One region of the Dietzia sp. SL131 genome, then DNA from elsewhere that is predicted to be linked to it. Evidence: riboswitches for the same ligand, from Rfam matches in the RefSeq annotation. Region 1 holds a riboswitch; each other region holds the start of a gene.
What was found. A riboswitch is a leader RNA that binds a small molecule or an ion and turns the genes downstream of it on or off. The one in region 1 is predicted to bind cobalamin.
Positions count from the first base shown of each region.

Region 1 (4,229 bases):
ACCCGCCGCCCGCCCCGCCTCCGCCGTCCAGAGGATTTCGCCTGTATCGCCCGAGTGGGTCTGAGCGAAATCCTCTGCTCGGCGATGATGCCGCGACGGCGGGGGGGCGGGACGGCCAGCGTGTCGGCCGGCGGGACGGCCAGCGTGGCGGCGGCCAGCGTGGCGGCGGCCAGCGTGGCGGCCGGCGTGGCGGCCGGCGGGACGGTTGGCACCGAGCAGCCAGTAGCGCAGAAGCAGGGCCCGGGGGCGGTCATACCGCAATCCCGGGCCCTCCGCTGGCCGACGACGCGTTCCCGCGTTCGACCTTCCGCCTGCCTAGTTCTCCAGGGCGTTCACCACGGTGAGTTCGCCGTCGGAATGCGAGACGCGGATGCGCTTCTTGTCGAGCTTGCCGACGGAGGTCTTGGGGATCTCGTGGACGAACGCGAACTTCTCGGGCACCTGCCACTTGGCCATCCGTTCGGCCAGGTGATCGCGCAGCTCCTCGACGCTCGGGTCGGGCACACCGTCCTTGACGACGATGGTGGCCAGCGGCCGCTCGTCCCACTTGGGGTCGGGGACACCGATCACGGCGGCCTCCGCCACGGACGGGTGCTCGAGGAGGTAGTTCTCCACCTCGACGGACGAGATCCACTCGCCACCGGACTTGATGATGTCCTTCGCGCGGTCGGTGAGCTGCAGGAACGCCTCGGGCTTGATATACCCCACGTCGCCGGTGCGCAGCCAGCCGTCGTCGAAGGAGTCCGAGGCGTCCACCTTGTAGTAACTGCCGGTGATCCACGGGCCGCGGACCTCCAGCTCGCCGACGGACTCGCCGTCCCATGGCAGGGCCTGGCCGGAATCGTCGACGATACGGGCCTTCACGCCGGCGATGAGTCGGCCCTGCGTCATGCGGAGCTCGAACTGCTTCTCCTCCGGCAGGGAGGCCTTCGGGCGGGACAGGGTGCCGATGGGCGAGGTCTCGGTCATGCCCCACGCGTGGACGATGTTGATCCCGTATTTGTCCCGGAACTTGCGGATCAGCTCCGGCGGGCACGAGCTGCCGCCCACGACGACCGCACGGAAGCTCGACATGTCGATGGGGTGGTCCACGCTGTACGCGTCCACTGCCTGCCAGATCGTGGGGACGGCGGCGGCCAGCGTCGGACGCTCGGAGGCGATCATCGCGGCCAGCGGCTCGGGCTGTAGGAAACGCTCCGGCATGAGCAGCGAGGCGCCCACCATGAACGCGGCGTACGGCAGGCCCCACGACATGGCGTGGAACATCGGCACGATCGCCAGCACGTTGTCGTCGAGCGAGATGTCCATGCCGTCGGACATGCACACCTGCATCGAGTGGAGGTAGATCGACCGGTGCGAGTAGACGACGCCCTTCGGGTCGCCGGTGGTGCCCGAGGTGTAGGCCATCGCGGCGCCGGAGTTCTCGTCGACCTCCGGCCAATCGAACTCGGTGGGCTGGGCGGCGAGGAGCGCGTCGTAGTCGTGCACCTGGATGCCCTCGGGAGCCTCGAGGTTCGCGGCGCCCCCACCGGTGACGATGACGTGCTCGACCGTCGAGAACCGGGGCAGGAGCGGCTGCAGGAGCGGGACGAGGCTCGGGTCGACGATCACGACCTTGTCCTCTGCGTGGTTGGCCACGAACTCGAGCTGGTCCGGGAACAGCCGGATGTTCAGCGGATGCAGCACGGCGCCCATGGACGGGATCGCGAGGTAGGCCTCCAAGTGCTCGGAGTTGTTCCACTGGAATGTGGCGACCCGCTGGTCACCGTCGACCCCCAGGGAACGCAGCGCGTTGGCCAGCTGCGCGGCGTGCTTGCCCAGATCGCCGTAGGTGATCTTCCGTGGTCCCTGATCGGTCCAGGTGGTGACGACCGCATCGGAGTGGACGGTCGCACCGAACTGCAGGATCGTGCTGATGTTCAACTGCTCCGGCATCATCGTGCTCTTCATGAGGGGCTCCTTGATCGAGGGGTGGCGTCTGTCACTCTCGTGTCGAGACTACCTGACGTCCATGACGTCCTTGGGCCGTGTGGGCGATCACCCGTCGAGGTCGTCGAAGACGGTCTGGACGGTCCTCGTCGCCGCGAGGGCCGCCGGCGCGCCGCAGTACTCCGAGGCGTGGATGACCGCCTCGGTGATCTCCTCGCGGGTCAACCCGTTGGTCAACCCGCCGCGTACATGCCCCGCCGGCTCGGCGTCCGCGCGCAGTGCCACGAGCATCCCGATATTAAGCAGGCTGCGATCCCGTCGGTCCAACCCGGGCCGGTTCCAGATGTTGCCCCACACGTTCTCTGCGACCACGTGCTGGATCGCCTCCGACTCCGTCCCGACAGCCCGGTCCATGGCCCGGTCGACGAAGTCGTCGCTCATCACCTCGCGCCTGGTCGCGAAACCCTGCTCGCGCAGATCCGCGGCCGAAGGCCCCTCGCCTGCAGAACTCGTCGTCGTCGTCATCTCCACGGTCCTCTCCCACTGCCGACAGGTATCGCGATCCATCCTCCCCGACCGTCGTCACCAGCTCCGCGTGACCTCGCCCCGCCCCGGCCAGGCGCGGGGACGGCTCGGACAGGGGCGACAGCGGATGTATGGGATGGGCGGACGCGACGACGGGTGGGATACCCTCGACGGGTCCGGCCACCAGCGTCGGACCCCGCGGCAACTCGGCGGAAGTCGGTGCGAATCCGACGCTGTCCCGCAACTGTGATCCCGTCTCAGGACGGGCGAGCCAGGTCGGCCGGTTCCGCGGCAGCCGTACGTACTGACCTCGGACGAAGGACGGTCGCGTGCAGCGGCCCAGGCCGCGGCCCGAGCTGTTTTCTTCCTCCGAATCACGGAGGATGCCATGCACCATCCACGAGCCCGCTCGCTGCTGCTCGCCCCCCTGGCCGCCCTGGCGCTGGTCGCCTCCGCGTGCAGCGGCAGCGGCACCGGCGGCGACGAGCCGGCCCCGGCCGACCAGACCTCCGCCGCGGCGGAGGAACCGCAGGCGATCGTGTCGCTGGCCCCCACCACCACCGAGATGCTCTACGCCGTCGGCGCCGGGGACAGCGTCGTGGCGGTCGACGAGCGGTCCGACTTCCCCTCCGACGCCCCGGTCACCGACCTGTCCGGCTACACGCCCAACCTCGAGGCGATCCTGGGATACGCGCCGGACCTCGTCGTGCTCACCGACGACACCGGGGACATCGTGGCCGGCCTCGAACGCTCCGGCGTCGAGGTGCTGCAGCTGCCCGCCGCGCAGACCCTCGACGACACCTACACCCAGCTCGAGCAGGTCGGGGCGGCCACCGGGCACATCGGCGAGGCCGCCGAACTCGTGTCGCGGATGCAGAGCGAGATCGACGAGATCGTCGCCTCGGTGCCGGAGCGCGAGACCCCGCTGACGTACTTCCACGAGCTCGACGACACCTACTACACCGTCACCGACGACACCTACGTCGGGGAGATCTACTCCCTGTTCGGCCTAACCTCGATCGCCACCGGCGACGACCCCTACCCGCAGCTGTCCGAGGAACTCATCCTCGAGGCCGACCCGGACCTCGTGTTCCTCGCCGACGGCCAGTGCTGCGGCATCACCCCGGAGGTCGTGGCCGAGCGGCCGGGTTGGGACGGACTCACCGCCGTGCGCGACGGGCGCGTCCACGTGGTCGACGAGGACCTGTCCAGCCGGTGGGGCCCGCGCGTGGTCGACTTCATGCGCGAGGTCGCCGCGATCGTCACCGCGGTGCCCGACGCCGCGCCGGAGACCGCGGAGAGCCCCGCGAACCAGCCCGCCTCGTGACCCGCCCGTCGCCCCGCCGCGCCCTCGTGCTGGGCGGGGCGACGCTGTTGCTGGCCGCGGCGGTCCTGCTCGGCACCCTCATCGGCCCGGCCGGCCTCACCCCGGGCGGCGTGGTGCTCGAACTGGTGGGCCGGCTGCCGCTCGTCGACATCAACTCGGGGTTCACCGAACGTCAGCAGGTCATCCTCTGGGAGATCCGCATCCCACGCGTGGTGCTGGGCGCGATCGTCGGCGCGATGCTCGCGATCGCCGGGGCCACCTACCAGGGCGTGTTCCGCAACCCGCTCGCCGACCCGTACCTGCTCGGGGTGTCCAGCGGGGCGGGGCTGGGCGCCACCCTGGCGATCGTCGTGGGCGGCGCGATGGGCTCGGCGATGGTGCCGCCCGCCGCGTTCGCCGGCGGCATGATCGCGGTGCTGGCCACCTACACGCTGGGCCGCAGTGTCGG
Region 1 covers NZ_JAPPRI010000003.1:3,420,753-3,424,981, reverse strand. The annotation lists gene OVA21_RS17050 (cytochrome P450) at 1-1, shown strand, start outside; gene OVA21_RS17045 (long-chain fatty acid--CoA ligase) at 316-1,950, opposite strand; gene OVA21_RS17040 (carboxymuconolactone decarboxylase family protein) at 2,038-2,454, opposite strand; cobalamin riboswitch at 2,615-2,753, shown strand; gene OVA21_RS17035 (ABC transporter substrate-binding protein) at 2,843-3,781, shown strand; gene OVA21_RS17030 (FecCD family ABC transporter permease) at 3,778-4,229, shown strand, end outside.

Region 2 (4,229 bases), 2.6 Mb from region 1:
GGGCGGGACCAGGTGGTCGACGATCGTCGCGTGCGCGCGGCGCTTGGCCTGGGCGCCCTCGCCGGGGTCGTTGACGAGGAAGGGGTAGATCAGCGGCAGGTCGGCGATCGCCGCGTCGGTGGCACAGTCCGCCGAGAGCGCGGCGTTCTTGCCCGGCAGCCACTCCAGCGAGCCGTGCTTGCCGATGTGCACCAGCGCGTGCGCGCCGAAGCCGTGGGCGAGCCAGCGGTAGGCGGCCAGGTAGTGGTGGGAGGGCGCGAGCTCGGGGTCGTGATAGATGGCGACCGGGTTCTCGCCGAATCCGCGGGGCGGCTGGATCAACAGGACGACGTTGCCGGCCTGGATGGTGGCCAGGACGATCTCGCCGGCGTCGTTGACGAACAGCTCGCCCGGCGCGGGCCCCCACGCCTCGACCATCTCCGCGCGCAGCGTCTCGGGCAGACCCGCGGTCCAGCGCAGGTAGTCATCGGTGGAGATCCGGACGTGGCTGTCGGTGAGCTGGGCGCTGGTGAGCCACTCCTCGTCCTGCCCGCCCGCGGCGATAAGCGCGTGAATGAGAGCGTCGCCGGCGGCGGTGTCGTCGGGGAAACCGCCCTCCGCGACGGTGCCATCCGCCCCCGGCTCGGTGAGGTCGAGGCCCGGTCGATCGAGAAAGCGCGCGATGGGGCCGTCGTCCGGGCCCAGGTCGTAACCCTCGTCGCGCATCCGGCGCAGCAGGCGGATGGTCGAGACCGGGGTGTCCAGACCGACGGCGTTGCCGATGCGGGAGTGCTTGGTCGGATAGGCCGACAGGACCAGCGCGACCTTGCGGTCGGCGGGCGCCACATGGCGCAGCCGCGCGTGGGCCACGGCGATCCCGGCGACACGCGCGCACCGCTCGGGATCGGCCACGTAGCGGGGCAGTCCGTCGGCGTCGATCTCCTTGAACGAGAACGGCGCAGTGATGATCCGGCCGTCGAACTCGGGGATCGCGATCTGGTTGGCGGAGTCCAGCGGGTTGACGCCGTCGTCGGAGGCCGCCCAGTCCTCGCGGCTCCACGTCAGGCACAGGCCCTGCAATACGGGAATGTCGAGCGCGGCGATGCGCTCGACGTCCCACGTCTCGTCCTCGCCGCCCGCGCTCACCGTGCCGGGAGTGGTGCCGCCGGCGGCGAGAACCGTCACGACCAGCGCATCGAGAGTGCCAAGGGCGTCGAACAACTCGTCGGGGGCCGAGCGCAGGGAGCCGGCGAAGACCGGCACACCCACCGCGCCAGCGGCGTCGATCGCGTCGGCCAGCGCGTGGGCGAACCCGGAGTTCCCGCTCACCTCGTGGGCGCGGTAGTAGAGCACGCCCACGCGGGGCAGGCCGGGGGCTTCCGTCGTGTCCGGCCGCGGCGGCATACCCCACACCGGCACGTTCTCCGGCGGCTCGAACCCGGCGCCGGTGAGCAACACGGTGTCGGCCAGGAACGCGTGCAGCTGCGCCAGGTTGCCCGGGCCGCCCTCGGCGAGATAGCGGTGTGCCTCGGCCGCGGTGCCGATCGGGACGGTGGACAGCTCCATAAGGTCGGCGTCGGGGGTCTGCTCGCCACCCAGGACCACCACCGGAACGCCCGCGCCGAGCACGGCGGCGAACCCGGCGTCCCACGATCGCCGCGAGCCGAGGATGCGGACCACCACCAGGTCGGCGCCGTCGAGCAGTTCGGGCAGATTCGCCTCGACGTCGAGTCGAGACGGGTTGCCGAGCGTGAACGCCGCGCCGGATTCGCGCGCGGAGAGCAGGTCCGTGTCGGAGGTGGACAACAGGGTGATGCGGGGCACGTCGTGCTGTGCCGAGGCGCCATCAGGGGACGCCAAACGCCGGGTGGGGCGCATGTTCTTCTCCAAACCCTCGTGGAACATGTCGCCGTGGCCGGTCTCCTGGCTTCCGCATCAACGCCGTGCGACCGACCTTCCCGGACCCGTGGATCCAGTGGTCTCCGACCCGTGAGGGACGGACGAGGGCCGCGTGACTCCGCGACTACAGTGGCGAGGGCCGCGCCGGCTTTTCCTCCGGCTTCCCGAACACCACGGCACCGGCGAGCCTATCCGGCGGACCCCGCCAGTGGCCGCCCGGCCGTCGCGCGAGGGTCAGGAGCGACTTACCTGGCTGCCTCGCGTCAGCCGGGGACGGCCGTCCCGGTCAGGGGAAGTCCACCACCGCGAGGTTGAGGGGCAGCTCGTTCATCCGCGGCTCCGGCGAGAGGGTCGCCCCGTCGACGAAGGTGCCGGACAGGAAGTCGTCGGCGTCGGCGATCCGCTGCGGCGGGACCTGCCCGGCGTAGTCGAACCCCTTCAGCTCGTACGGCAGCGAGTCGGCCTCGAGCAGGCTCGGCCCGTCCATGAGCTGGAAGTGCAGGTGCGAGGCGTTGGCGTTGCCGGTGTTCCCGAGCTTGCCCAGCACCTGGCCCTCGGTCACCGTGTCGCCGGGTTTCACCGTGACCGAGCCGGAGATCATGTGTGCGTACATCGCGTACACGCCGTCACCGAGGTCGAGCACCACGTGGTTGCCGTCCACGTTCTCGACGGTGAGCTTGGAGGCCAGTTCCGGGTTGCTCGCGGGCAGGACCCCCGGCGCGTTGGCGTCCATCCCGTCGAGGACCGAGACGACGGTGGCGTCGGCGACGGCGAGGATCTCGGCGCCGTAGTCCACGTAGCTCTCGTTGTGGTTCCTGTCGCCGGTATAGAACTCGCCCTGGTCGTTGGTGCGCTTCCAGTCGATCGCGAAGCGCTGGCTGTTGTTGAGCTTGCCGTTGACCGACATCACCGAGCTGCGGTGCGGGAACCCCGGTTCGCAACACCCGTTGAGGGCCACCCAGTTCTCGCCCCGCACGGGCGGTGCGATGACCGGAACGGTCCGGGTGGAGAAGACGACCGGTGTCGTGAGGTAGTCGATGGGCCCCGGCTCCCCGAACGCCGGCGAGGCGGCGCCGGTCCCGTAGAGGTGGTGCAGCACCGCGTCCGGGGCCTGGTCGAGCGAGTCGAGGGTGAAGTCGATGAACACGACCCGGCTCTCCTGCGGCGGGATCTGCGCGGTGTCGACGTACCCGGCGGGCAGGTCCCGCAGGCGGTTGCAGTCGCCGAAGACGCAGTCCGGATCCACCAGCTCGTTGGCGGAGAAGCTGGCGATGACCTTGGAGGGATCGGCGCCGTCCACCACATCGATCTTGTCCACGCTCGCCGGCACCTTGGTGGCGTTGGTGAGCTGCAGGTCGTAGGCCACGTGGTACTTGCCGTCGGTGCCCTTGAACGGCAGCGGCGGGCTCCCGATGGGGACCACGGTGATCGCGGTGAACGCGTCCGGGACGGTCACCCCAGCGACGGACCCGGCGGCCGGTGATGCCGTGGTGGTGGTGGCCGCTTCGGCGGCGGCGGGTTCGGTGGCGGCGTCCGACGAACACCCGGCCGCGACCAGTGCGACTGCGGTGAGGACGGAGGCGAGAAGGGTGGGTACGCGGCGAGGTGTCACGGTGGAGCTCCGTTTCTTCAGTTGTGAAGAGAAACTTACCACCGGGGATCGGGAAAATGAACGCGCGCGTCGGGCTGCCACAATGGCCCCCGTGAGCATCGCCGAACCCACCCGCCGGACCCGTGGCGACATGTGCCCGGGCGTCCTGCGGCCGTGGCCGGCCTCCGACGGCGCCCTGGTCCGGCTGCGCGTGCCGGGCGGCCGCGTGTCACCGGCGGCACTGGCCGGCCTGCACGGGGTCGCCGTGAGATACGGCGACGACGACAACGTGCACGTCACGACACGCGCGAACCTGCAACTGCGGGCTCTGCCGATCGGTCCGGACGGGCAGCTGCCCGGCGAGGTGGTGGCGGCGATCGCGGAGACGGGCCTGCTCCCCGCGCCCGGGCACGAGCTGGTGCGCAACGTCCTCGTCTCGCCGCTGACGGGCCTGGGCGAGTCGTTCGGCGGGCAGGCCCGGGGCCGCGCGGACCTGCGGCCGGTGACCGAGGCGCTGGACGCCGGGCTGCTGGCCGATCCCGCGCTCGGCGGCTTGCCGGGCCGGTTCTTGTTCGTCCTGGACGACGGCCGCGGGGACCTGCTCGAGCGCTCCTGCGATCTGGGCCTGGTCGCCTTGGATGCCGACATCGCGCAGCTGCGGGTGGGTGAGCAGTGGTCGGACGTCGTGCCGCTGACTGACGCCGCCGAGCGGCTGGTCGAGCTGGCCCGCGAGTTCGTCGACGCCCGCGGCGTCGGGCCG
Region 2 covers NZ_JAPPRI010000003.1:860,693-864,921, reverse strand. The annotation lists gene cobN (cobaltochelatase subunit CobN) at 1-1,857, opposite strand, end outside; cobalamin riboswitch at 1,876-2,069, opposite strand; gene OVA21_RS04890 (M23 family metallopeptidase) at 2,165-3,490, opposite strand; gene OVA21_RS04885 (nitrite reductase) at 3,582-4,229, shown strand, end outside.
Region 2: linked by a shared signal. The riboswitch ahead of cobN (cobaltochelatase subunit CobN) and the one ahead of OVA21_RS17035 (ABC transporter substrate-binding protein) in region 1 are both predicted to bind cobalamin.

Region 3 (4,229 bases), 2.6 Mb from region 1:
GAACACCATCGTCATGGCCGCCCCGACCAGCACGATGGCGGTCGTGTCATGGGCGCGGCGGGCCACCAGGACGACGCCCGCCAGCGGGAGCAGCGCGCCGAGGAACGCCGCGATCGGCAGGGTGAACACGCCCCACATCCCGGCGCCCACGCTGAGGACCGTGAGCACCACGACGCCGAAGCCCGCGCCCGAGGAGACGCCGAGCAGATACGGGTCGGCGAGAGGATTTCGGGTGACCGCCTGGGCGACGCCACCCGCCACGGCCAGCGACGCGCCCACGGCCGCCGCCATGAGCGCCCGGGGCAGTCGCGACTCGAGGACGATCGCCTCGCGGGCGTCGGTCCACCACGGGTCGAAGACCCCCGGCGCCAGGCGGTGCGCGACGATCGCCCACACGTCCCCGATCGGGATGGACACCGAGCCCAGGGAGACCCCGGCCGCGATCGTCATCGCGAGCACCGCCACGAGCGGGAGGCAGATGAGCCACAGCGACCGCCGCCCGGTGGGCGGGGCATCGGCGATGCGCCCGGAGCCGGGGCGGGGATCGATGCCCGTGCCGGCGCGGTCAACGCGCCCGCTGGCCTTCTCGGCGACGGTCGTCATGTCACTGCCCGAACGCGTGCGGGTGCAGCTCACGGGCGATGGTCTCGGTGGAGGTCGTCATCCGCGAGCTCTCGAAGAAGTCGGACAGCGGGACCACCACGATGCGGTTCTCACGGATCGCCGGCGTCGTGGACATGATGGGCTGCGCGCGCAGGTAGGCGATCTTGTCCTCCGCGCTGGTGGCGCCGTAGTCGAGTACCACGATCGCCTCGGGCTGACGCTCGCCCAGGATCTCCCATGTGGACGTGAGATAGGGGCGGTCGCCCTCGGAGAAGATGTTGTCCGCGCCCGCATACTCGCCGATCAGTTGTCCGATTCCCACGCCGCCGATCGTCGTCGGTTCTGATTCGCCGCCGTCGTAGAAGAACGTGGGGGTGCCGGTGACACCCGACGCATCGAGTGTCTCTCGGACCTCCCTCATCTCGCCGGTAATCCGGTCCGTCAGGTCCCGTGCCCCCGGCTCGACGTCGAGGATCCGGCCGAGTTGGGAGAAGTCGGTCTCGAGCATCGACAGGTCACCGAAGCCTTCTCCGCAATACTCGGAGAACAGGAAGGTGTTGATCCCCGCGGCCTCGAGGGCATCGCGGCTGCGGCCCTCCTTGTCGTCGAAGGCGCTGCGCATCCCGGCCACCACGAGGTCCGGCTCGAGGTCCACGATCTGCTCCCAGGTGGGGTACTCCTCGGCCAGCGAGGGGATGGTGTGGAACTGGTCGGCGACCTCCGGCAGGACGTCGTCCTGCTCGCCGTATCCCATGCCCACGATCCGGTCGCCGGCACCCAGCTGGATGAGGGTCTCGGTGACGTGGTCGTTCATCGAGACGATGCGCTGGGGTGGGGCGTCGTAGGTGGCCTCGCGGTCGCAGTTGGTGATGGTCACCGGGTCGGCGAAGGGTTCGGTTGAGCCCGCGGCCTCCTGCGCCTCGCCGCGGGAGCAACCGGTGAGGGCGATCCCCGCGACGAGCAGGGTGGCGAGCGTGATTCTGGGGTGGCGACGGAACATGATCAGTCCTCGGATCGTGTCGTGCGGTCGACGACACGTGAGACCCGCAGGAGGGTAGGAGTCGACGACGACACCACGTCACCTGACAGGACCCCGGATCGCAGACCACGGCGATGTACTCGGAGTCGCGAACATCCGGGCAGGTAATCGGGCTCGCGGTCACCAAAGTGGCCACACACCGTTGCGGGTCAGCGCCGGATTCCCACCGGTCTTCCCCTGCTCGTTCCGGATGTCAGCAGTACGCCCTCAGGATAGGCACACCGCGTCCGCGAGCGGTGCAGGCACCCCGGCTCGGCGGAGCCGACCACCCGCGCTTCGTGGCCCGGCGACGCCCGAGGACGGCGCGACGCACGACCACACCCAGCACGGCCAGCGCGGCGGTGGCCAGCTGGACGCGGTCGTGCAGCAGAACCGCGCGGCGGATGTCGTCGGCCCGGACCGACCGGCCGTCACCGAGGACCGCCCGGTCCTCCACGCCGTACGGGTACGGCGTGGGCCCGCCGAGCCTGACCCCGAGCGCGCCCGCGCACACGGCCTCGACGACCCCGGCGTTCGGGCTCGGGTGCGCCCGCGCATCACGGAGCCACGCCCGCAGGGCCCCGGCGGGACTCCCGCCCACGGTCGGGGCGCAGACCACCCCGAGCGCGCCGGCCCCCCGGGCCGGCAGGAACCCCAGCACATCGTCGAGCCGCGCCGCAGCGGTGCCGAAGTGGCGGTACCGCTCCGAACGGTGACCCACCATCGCGTCGAGCGTGTTGGTCGCGCGGTGGACGGCGGCGCCGGGCGAACCCGCCACCGCGGCCCAGAACAGCGTCGCCACCGCCGCATCGGAGGTGTTCTCCGCGACCGACTCGACGACCGCTCGCGCGAGATCCTCCGGGCCGAGCGCGGCCGGATCCCGTCCGCACAACCACGGCAACAGGTCCCGGGAACCCTCGTGATCGCCCCGGGCGAGCAGGTCACCCTGCCGCCGCGCGACCTCGAGCAGCGACGACCCGCCCAGGCACGACCACACCACGGCCGCGTCCCACACCACGGCCGCCGCGAGGTTCCTCCCGGCCAGACGGCAGACGACCGTCACCGTCGCAGCCGTGCCCCCCACGAGGACGCCGGTGAACAGCAGGCCCGCCGCCCGCTGCGCGTTGGGCGTCCGGCCGGGCCGCAGCAGGCGCGGCTCCACGGCGAGCGCGACCCGGCCGAAGCCCGCGACGGGGTGAAACCGCCCCGGGTCGCCGACGAGGCGGTCGAGGGCGAACCCGGCCGCGATGCCTGCCGCGCGGGTCGCGAGTGCGGTCCCGTCAGCGCGCGAGATAGCGGACATGCGCCCCCCGCCCGTCATGGGTCACCTCGGCCTCCACTCCGTACACCTCCCGGATCAGGTCGGCGGTGAGCACCTCGTGGGGCGCGCCGCCGGTCACGAGCCGCCCGCCGGACAACACGATCAGATGGTCGCAGAACGTGGCCGCCAGGGTGAGATCGTGCAGGGCCGCGATCACCGTGGTGTCGGTGGAGCGGACCAGGGCCAGCAGGTCGAGCTGGTGGCGGATGTCGAGGTGGTTGGTCGGTTCGTCGAGGACCAGCACACCGGGCTCCTGGGCCAGCGCCCGCGCGATCTGCACCCGCTGCCGCTCGCCGCCGGACAGCGTCGCGTACCGCTGGTCCAGGCGGTCGCCGAGGCCGGTCGTGGCCGCCGCGCGCCGCACCACCCCGTCGTCCCCGGGACCCGGACCCGACCAGGCCGCGCGATGGGGGATGCGGCCGAGTTCGATGACCTCCCGGACCGTGGGGTTCTGGTCGGTGGTCGCCTCCTGCGCCACCAGGGCCACGCGCCGGGACAGGCGTTTGCGGGGGAGTGATCGGATGTCCGTGCCGTCGAGGTGCACCGATCCGGTGTCGGGCCGGAGCAGGCCCGTCAGGATGCGCAGGAGCGTCGACTTGCCGGATCCGTTCGGCCCCAGCACCCCGACCATCGTGCCGGGGGCGGGAGCTACGGTGACGTCGTCGAGGATGGTCCGGCCGCGCACGGACCACGAGACGCCTCGAGCCTCGAGGGTCGACGGGGCGGCGGTCATCGGCCGTGTCCCCGGCGGAGGAGGAGCCCGACGAAGGCCGGGACGCCGATGAGCGCGGTGGCCACCCCGATCGGCAACTCCTGGGGCGCGATCACGGTGCGGGAGACGGCGTCGATCCACACGACGAAGACGGCGCCCATTAACGCCGCGGTCGGGACGAGGACCCGGTGCCGGCCCCCGACCAGGGCCCGCGCGGCGTGCGGGAGTACCAGCCCCACGAAACCGATCGCGCCGCAGGTGCTCACGATGACGGCCGTGACGAGCGCCGTCACCACCATGAGCACCAGCCGCGTGCGGGCCACGTTGACGCCGAGGGCGGCCGCGGCGTCCTGGCCGAAGGTGAACGCGTCGAGGCTGGAGGTGTGCAGCAGGCACGCCACCAGTCCGAGCAGGACCACGACGCCGCACACCGCCACGTCCGACCAGCGGACGGAGGCCAGCGAGCCGAGCAGCCAGAACAGCACGCCGCGGGTCTGTTCCGCGTCGGCGGCGATGTAGACGACGAACGAGGTCACCGCGGAGAACAGCTGGGTCGCCGCGACCCCGGCCAGCAC
Region 3 covers NZ_JAPPRI010000003.1:870,595-874,823, forward strand. The annotation lists gene OVA21_RS04920 (FecCD family ABC transporter permease) at 1-603, opposite strand, end outside; gene OVA21_RS04925 (ABC transporter substrate-binding protein) at 605-1,603, opposite strand; cobalamin riboswitch at 1,725-1,866, opposite strand; gene OVA21_RS04930 (cobalamin biosynthesis protein) at 1,836-2,924, opposite strand; gene OVA21_RS04935 (ABC transporter ATP-binding protein) at 2,902-3,675, opposite strand; gene OVA21_RS04940 (FecCD family ABC transporter permease) at 3,672-4,229, opposite strand, start outside.
Region 3: linked by a shared signal. The riboswitch ahead of OVA21_RS04925 (ABC transporter substrate-binding protein) and the one ahead of OVA21_RS17035 (ABC transporter substrate-binding protein) in region 1 are both predicted to bind cobalamin.